Regions from separate parts of the Bacillus siamensis genome, predicted to be linked through region 2. Evidence: riboswitches for the same ligand, from Rfam matches in the RefSeq annotation. Region 2 holds a riboswitch; each other region holds the start of a gene.
The links. A riboswitch is a leader RNA that binds a small molecule or an ion and turns the genes downstream of it on or off. The one in region 2 is predicted to bind S-adenosylmethionine.
Positions count from the first base shown of each region.

Region 1: it holds a riboswitch for S-adenosylmethionine, as region 2 does, so the genes downstream of both, mtnK (S-methyl-5-thioribose kinase) here and ABDB98_RS05880 (methionine biosynthesis PLP-dependent protein) in region 2, are expected to answer to the same signal.
Region 3: it holds a riboswitch for S-adenosylmethionine, as region 2 does, so the genes downstream of both, ABDB98_RS08005 (phosphoadenylyl-sulfate reductase) here and ABDB98_RS05880 (methionine biosynthesis PLP-dependent protein) in region 2, are expected to answer to the same signal.

Region 1 covers NZ_CP155579.1:1,317,383-1,319,646, reverse strand. Annotated here, with positions in the region: gene ABDB98_RS07005 (pyridoxal phosphate-dependent aminotransferase) at 1-89, opposite strand, end outside; gene ABDB98_RS07000 (carbon-nitrogen family hydrolase) at 182-961, shown strand; SAM riboswitch class I at 1,054-1,208, shown strand; gene mtnK (S-methyl-5-thioribose kinase) at 1,319-2,264, shown strand, end outside.
Region 2 covers NZ_CP155579.1:1,127,855-1,130,118, reverse strand. Annotated here, with positions in the region: gene metC (cystathionine beta-lyase) at 1-277, opposite strand, end outside; gene ABDB98_RS05880 (methionine biosynthesis PLP-dependent protein) at 270-1,391, opposite strand; SAM riboswitch class I at 1,461-1,586, opposite strand; gene ABDB98_RS05875 (esterase family protein) at 1,761-2,264, shown strand, end outside.
Region 3 covers NZ_CP155579.1:1,561,440-1,563,703, forward strand. Annotated here, with positions in the region: gene pyrF (orotidine-5'-phosphate decarboxylase) at 1-132, shown strand, start outside; gene pyrE (orotate phosphoribosyltransferase) at 129-761, shown strand; SAM riboswitch class I at 863-967, shown strand; gene ABDB98_RS08005 (phosphoadenylyl-sulfate reductase) at 1,094-1,795, shown strand; gene ABDB98_RS08010 (inorganic phosphate transporter) at 1,808-2,264, shown strand, end outside.

The DNA.
Region 1 (2,264 bases), 190 kb from region 2:
TCTTTCAGCTTTTGATTGACCTTTTGCACCAAAGATGCAAAAAATTGTTCCGGCAGCTGTTTGAGTACATCTGAGACTTCAAAGTTCATATTTTCACCTTCTAAAAATGTCTTGAAATGATAGTCCATCATCATATATGGTTAAATAAAAAAAGTAAAGAGAAACTTGAGGTGTATAAAAAATGAAATGGACCGTTTCCTGTTTGCAATTTGATATTTCATACGGAAATCCTTCAGAAAACTTCAAAAAAGCAGAAACTTTAATCGAGCAAGAAAGCCGCCATGCTGATGTCATCGTGCTTCCTGAGCTGTGGACGACCGGCTATGATCTCACACGGCTTGACCAGCTGGCGGATGAAAACGGCAAAGTTTCGGAACAATGGCTTAAAAAAACGGCCAAAGCATACAACATACACCTCGTTGCCGGATCTTTTGCGGTCAAAGAAGGCGAAAACGTCTATAACACTATGTACATCGCAGATAACAACGGGCAGATCGTGAAGCGGTATCAGAAAGCCCATCTGTTTCAGCTGATGGACGAACATCTGTATCTGGCAGCAGGAAACAGTGACGGTTCCTTTGAGCTTGACGGTGTCAAGTGCGCCGGGCTGATCTGCTATGATATCCGGTTCCCCGAATGGATCAGAAAGCATACGTCCCAAGGAGCGAATGTCCTGTTTATCTCTGCGGAATGGCCTCTGCCCCGCCTCGATCATTGGCGGAGTCTGCTTGTCGCCAGAGCCATTGAAAACCAATGTTTTGTCGCGGCCTCTAACTGCACGGGGTCAAATCCCGATAATGAATTTGCCGGCCACAGCCTGATTATTGACCCGTGGGGCCGGATTTTAGCCGAAGGAGATCGGACGGAAGGCGCAGTCCGGGCGGAAATCGATGTTTCAGAAAGCGCGTCCATACGCGAGACCATCCCGGTATTCAAAGATTTGCGGCGTGATTTATATTAATTTTCAAAAAAATGTTGACAAGAATATCCGGCACCTGCTAATATTTTCATCAACTGATTAATCCGAATTGTGATACAAATCAATATATTTTTCTCTTATCGAGAGTTGGGCGAGGGATTGGCCTTTTGACCCCAACAGCAACCGACCGTAATTCCATTGTGAAATGGGGCGCGTACATTTTGCGCCGAGACGATTGTCTCATAGGGCACGGTGCTAATTCCATCAGATGTTATCTGAGAGATAAGAGGCGGACTGCACTGTTTCGGCCTCCTTCTCTTTCAGAGAAGGAGGCTTTTTTTTCGGGCGTATTCTCCGTCACGATCTCTTACTGCCACTACATAATTGGAGGGTAAATCCATGTCTGCAACTAAAACAAGTCTTTATGAACAATTAACGGAAAGCTCCGCCGCAGCGTTAGCTGTGAAGCTCGGCTTATTTCAAAGCAAAAGCACTCTCACATGCCGTGAAATCGGCGACGGCAATTTAAATTACGTCTTTCACGTTTTCGATAAAGAAAACAAAAAGGGACTGATTATTAAACAGGCGATTCCTTACGCGAAAATCGTCGGGGAAAGCTGGCCGCTTACGATTGACCGGGCGAGAATCGAAAGCAGCGCCCTCATCCGCCAGGGCGAACACGTGCCCCATCTCGTTCCGGCCGTTTACTATTCCGATACTGAAATGGCGGTTACGGTAATGGAAGACCTTTCGCATCTGAAGATCTCAAGAAAAGGACTGATGGAAGGAAAACATTATCCGAATTTATCAGCCCATATCGGTGAGTTTCTGGGAAAAACGCTCTTTTACTCATCCGATTATGCGCTTGATGCGAAAGTAAAACAGCAGCTCGCAAAGCAGTTTACAAATCCCGAACTTTGCAATATTACAGAAAGGCTTGTGTTTACAGAACCGTTTTTCGACCATGAAACAAACGATTTTGAAGAGGAGCTGCGCCCATACGCAGAAAAAATTTGGAACAATTCCCGGCTGAAAGAAGGCGCTGATGAATTGAAAGCCGTCTTTCTGAATTCCGCGGAAACATTGGTTCACGGCGATCTGCATACGGGAAGCATCTTTGCCGATGAACATGAAACAAAGGTCATTGATCCCGAGTTTGCTTTCTTCGGACCGATCGGCTTTGACATCGGCCAATTTATCGCAAATCTGCTGTTAAACGCCCTCAGCCGGGACGGTGACGACAGACAGCCGTTATATGACCACACCGCCGCCGTATGGGACACATTTGTAAAAACATTCAGTGAAGCATGGGAGAAAGACTGCCTGCCTTCCTGCAGACACCTGC
Region 2 (2,264 bases):
CTTGGGATAAGAGCAGAAACGCCGTCGAAATCGCCGCCATTCCGGAGCTGAAAGCAAAACCTCTCGTTCCGCCTTCAAGACCTGCGATCGTTTCTTCAAGCGCTGTTCTTGTCGGTGTGCCGGAGCGGCTGTAATCATATGTTCCGAATTCTTCAAAGGAAGACTGATGAAATGTGGAAGCATGCTGAATCGGCACGCTGACGGCTCCGGTAGCTCCGTCTGTTTTAAATGGATTGTGCACGAGCTGGGTTTCCAGCGTCCAATTTTGATTACTCATATGACACGGCCCCCTCTTTTACTTGCTGTAATGCCTGCTTTACATCCCGCTTCAAATCTTCTGCATGTTCAATTCCCACTGAAAATCTCAGCAGACGGTTGCAGACGCCGTTTGCGATACGGATATCTTCCGGAATGTCCATGTGCGTCTGTGTCGCGGGGTATGTAACAAAGCTTTCCACCCCGCCGAGACTTTCTGCAAAACAGATCGTTTTCAGCGCCTTTAAAAACGGATTGACCCATTCCTCTTTTTGCAGCCTGAAAGACAGCATTCCGCCTTTTCCGGGATATAACACGTCGGCGATTTCTTCTTCCTGTTCTAAAAATGCTGCAAGTTCACGGGCGTTTTCTTCATGACGCTGCATTCTGAGCCCGAGTGTTTTCATCCCTCTCATTAAAAGCCACGAATCAAACGGCGGGAGAACGGCTCCGATCGCATTTTGGTGATTAAACATGATCTCGCCGAGCTCTTCATCCTTTACGACAGCAAGACCGGCAAGGAGATCATTGTGCCCGCCTAAATATTTTGTGGCGCTGTGAATGACGATATCGGCTCCCAGTTCAAGCGGGCGCTGGATGACCGGGGTATAAAACGTATTATCGACAATCAAGAGCAGGCCGGCTTCTTTCGTAATCCGGGCGATTTTTTCAATGTCGGCCTCCTGCATTAACGGGTTTGTCGGCGTTTCAACAAATACCGCTTTCGTGTTTTCCGTTATTTTGGAGCGTAAACAGTCTTCATCACTGAAATCATCGTAAATAAAGCTTAAGCCGTATTTTCTCCATTCATTTTCAAATAAACGGTATGTGCCTCCGTATAAATCGGAGGATACAATCAATTCATCTCCGCTTTTAAATAAAGCCATAATCGTTTGAATGGCTGCCATTCCCGAGCTGAAAGCAAAGCCTCTCGCACCGTTTTCCAACACGGCGATGGCGTCTTCAACGAGCTGGCGTGTCGGGTTTTTCGTGCGCACGTAATCAAAACCTGTAGATTCTCCTATTCCTCTATGTCGGTAAGCGGTGGACAGATAAATCGGCGGACTGACCGTTCCCGTTGCTTCTTCGCTTCTATTTCCAATTTGGGCTAATTTTGTTTCGACATGCTGCGTCATCAGTAAGCACCATCCTTTTTCAAAAATAAAAAAGCCCCCTCTTCATAAGAAGAAGGAGCTTTTCTCTTCCTCTTATCTTCCAAGCATGTGAATCGCTTGCTGGATTTAGCACCTTGGCACTTTGCCTTCCCGCGGCAAAGCAAACCGGTTGCTGAGGTTTCAAAGGGCCAGTCCCTCCACCTCTCGTGATAAGAATATTGTTTTGTATTTTCTGATTGTTCTATATTAACGCACTATAAAATGGATTTCAACAACTTTTTAATTTTCTGAACTCTCACAAGAAGTGCATCTGAAGAAAGAAATTTCTAATAATTCATGGTACAATAGGGAAAAACCATCAAGACAAGAAGCGGCCTGGAGGAATGCGAAGTGGCACCGAAAACCGGAATCATTCATGAGAAAAAACTTTTCTCTCATGAGCTTGAAGAAGAAATGACCGTTTTGGTCTACCTGCCCAACACTTACTCCCCCCTGTATAAATATCATACGGTCATCGCCCAGGACGGCCATGATTATTTCAGATTAGGGAGAATCGGGCGGCAGGCGGAAGAGCTCATGGCAAAAGGGGAAATTGACCGCTGCATCATTATCGGCGTCCCATATAAAAATGTGCGGGAGCGAAGAAACACATACCATCCCGAAGGCTCTAAGTTCGCCTCATATAAACGGTTTATCGCAAATGAGCTCGTCCCTTTTATCGACAAAGAATACCCGACTTATCAAGTCGGATACGGACGCACCATGATCGGGGATTCCCTCGGCGGAACCGTCTCGCTCATGACGGCGATTGACTATCCGAACATGTTTGGAAACGTCATCATGCAGTCCCCGTATGTTGACGGGCACGTGCTGGATGCCGTCCGGCAGTCGGAG
Region 3 (2,264 bases), 430 kb from region 2:
ACGGCGACTCCGTCATTTGCGAAAGAAAACGGTTCGTCTGCCATTGTCGTAGGCCGTTCAATTACAAAAGCGGAAAACCCCGTTAAAGCATATGAAGCCATTAAACTGGAATGGGAGGGCGTTCGCCGATGAAACAGGCTATCGCAAAACATCTATTACACATTGAAGCTGTCTTTTTACGCCCGAATGAGCCGTTTACGTGGGCGAGCGGCATTCTATCGCCGATTTATTGTGACAACCGTCTGACATTGTCGTATCCAAAAGTGAGAAATGATGTGGCGGACGGGCTCGGCAGACTGCTGAAAGAGCATTTCCCCGAGGCGGAGATGATCGCGGGCACTGCCACGGCAGGCATTCCGCATGCTGCGCTTCTCGCAGACCGTACAGGCGCTCCGATGTGCTACGTCAGAAGCAAACCGAAAGCGCACGGCAAAGGAAATCAAATAGAAGGCGCCGTTAAAAAAGGACAAAAAACAGTCGTGATTGAAGATTTGATTTCTACCGGGGGCAGCGTGCTTGAAGCTGTGGCGGCCCTTCAAAGAGAGGGCGCGGAAGTTCTCGGCGTCATTTCAATTTTTACATACGGACTGCCGAAAGCAAGAGAAGCCTTTAAAAAAGCGGGTCTGCCGTACTACTCGTTAACAGATTATGACACGCTTATTGAAGTAGCGCTTGAAAACGGAACGATACATTCAGATGACATTGAGAAACTGAAATCATGGAAACAGAATCCCGAGTCAAAAGATTGGTTTAAAAAATAATGACAATAAAAACAGGCCTCAGGGCCTGTTTTATTATTCCTATCAAAAAACTCGGGTTGACTTCTGTTAGAATTGTGCTAAAATTTAGTACAAATCTAAAAAGCTTATCAAGAGCGGCTGAGGGACTGGACCGATGACGCCCGGCAACCTGCGTGACATGCAAGGTGCCGCATCCAGAAAAATGCACAGCATTTTGAAGATAAGGGCTATAACGGGTCACTGTCTTTCATTCCGCTGGATTGAAAGTTTTTTATATGAAAAAAGATTGAGGGATAAGACAACCGGCAGAAAACAACAGCTGTTTGATTGTCTCCGGGAGGAGGAAAGAAAAAATGCTAACGTATGACACATGGGAGGAACCGGCGATTACATTTCCGGAAGACGATTCCTATAAAGGCGCGCTGTCCGTTTTAAAATGGGCATACGGCCACTACGGAGACCAGCTTGTTTACGCGTGCAGCTTCGGGATTGAGGGAATCGTCCTGATCGATTTAATTTCTAAAGTGAAAAAAGACGCGGAAATCGTGTTTCTCGATACAGGACTTCACTTTAAAGAAACATATGAAACGATCGAAAAAGTGAAAGAACGTTACCCGGGACTGAACATCATCCTGAAAAAGCCCAGCCTTACTCTTGAGGAACAGGCCGAGGCTCACGGAGATAAACTGTGGGAAAGAGAACCGAACCAGTGCTGCTTCATCAGAAAAATTCTGCCGTTAAGAGAAGCGCTCGCCGGGCGTCCGGCATGGCTGTCCGGCCTCCGACGCGATCAAGGGCCGAGCCGGGCGAATACGAATTTCCTGAATAAAGACGATAAGTTTCAATCCATTAAAGTATGCCCGCTGATCCACTGGACGTGGAAAGACATCTGGAGATATACATCCAAGCATGAGCTGGATTATAACATTCTTCATGATCAGGGCTATCCGAGCATCGGCTGTGAACCGTGCACTTCACCTGCGTTTACCGCAGAAGACCTGCGGAGCGGCAGATGGAACGGAATGGCAAAAACAGAATGCGGACTGCATGAATAAAGGAGCTGCACAATGGAATTAGCCGCTATTTTATTCTGCCTGTTTTTCGCCATGAATATCGGAGCCAGCGGAGCCGCGGCTTCAATGGGGGTCGCTTACGGTTCCGGCGCCGTTAAAAAGAAAACGTATGCGCTGATTATCTGCGCGGCCGGCGTCCTGTCAGGGGCGGTTATCGGCGGCGGAGAAGTCGTTAAGACGATCAGCGGCGGAATCATTCCCGAACAGACCATTACGCTCACCATTGTGTGCATTATTATCGGAGCGGCGGCGTTATCGTTATTCACGGCGAATGTGCTCGGCATTCCGCTGTCGACAAGCGAGGTCACCGTCGGGGCGATTGTCGGGGTCGGCGTCGCGTACAAAGTATTGTTTCTGCAGCATCTTTTGGTCATCGTGATTTTTTGGGTGCTCGTTCCGTTTGTCGCGTTCTGTTTCACGTTTCTCGTATCGAAGGTATCCAGTTCTCTGA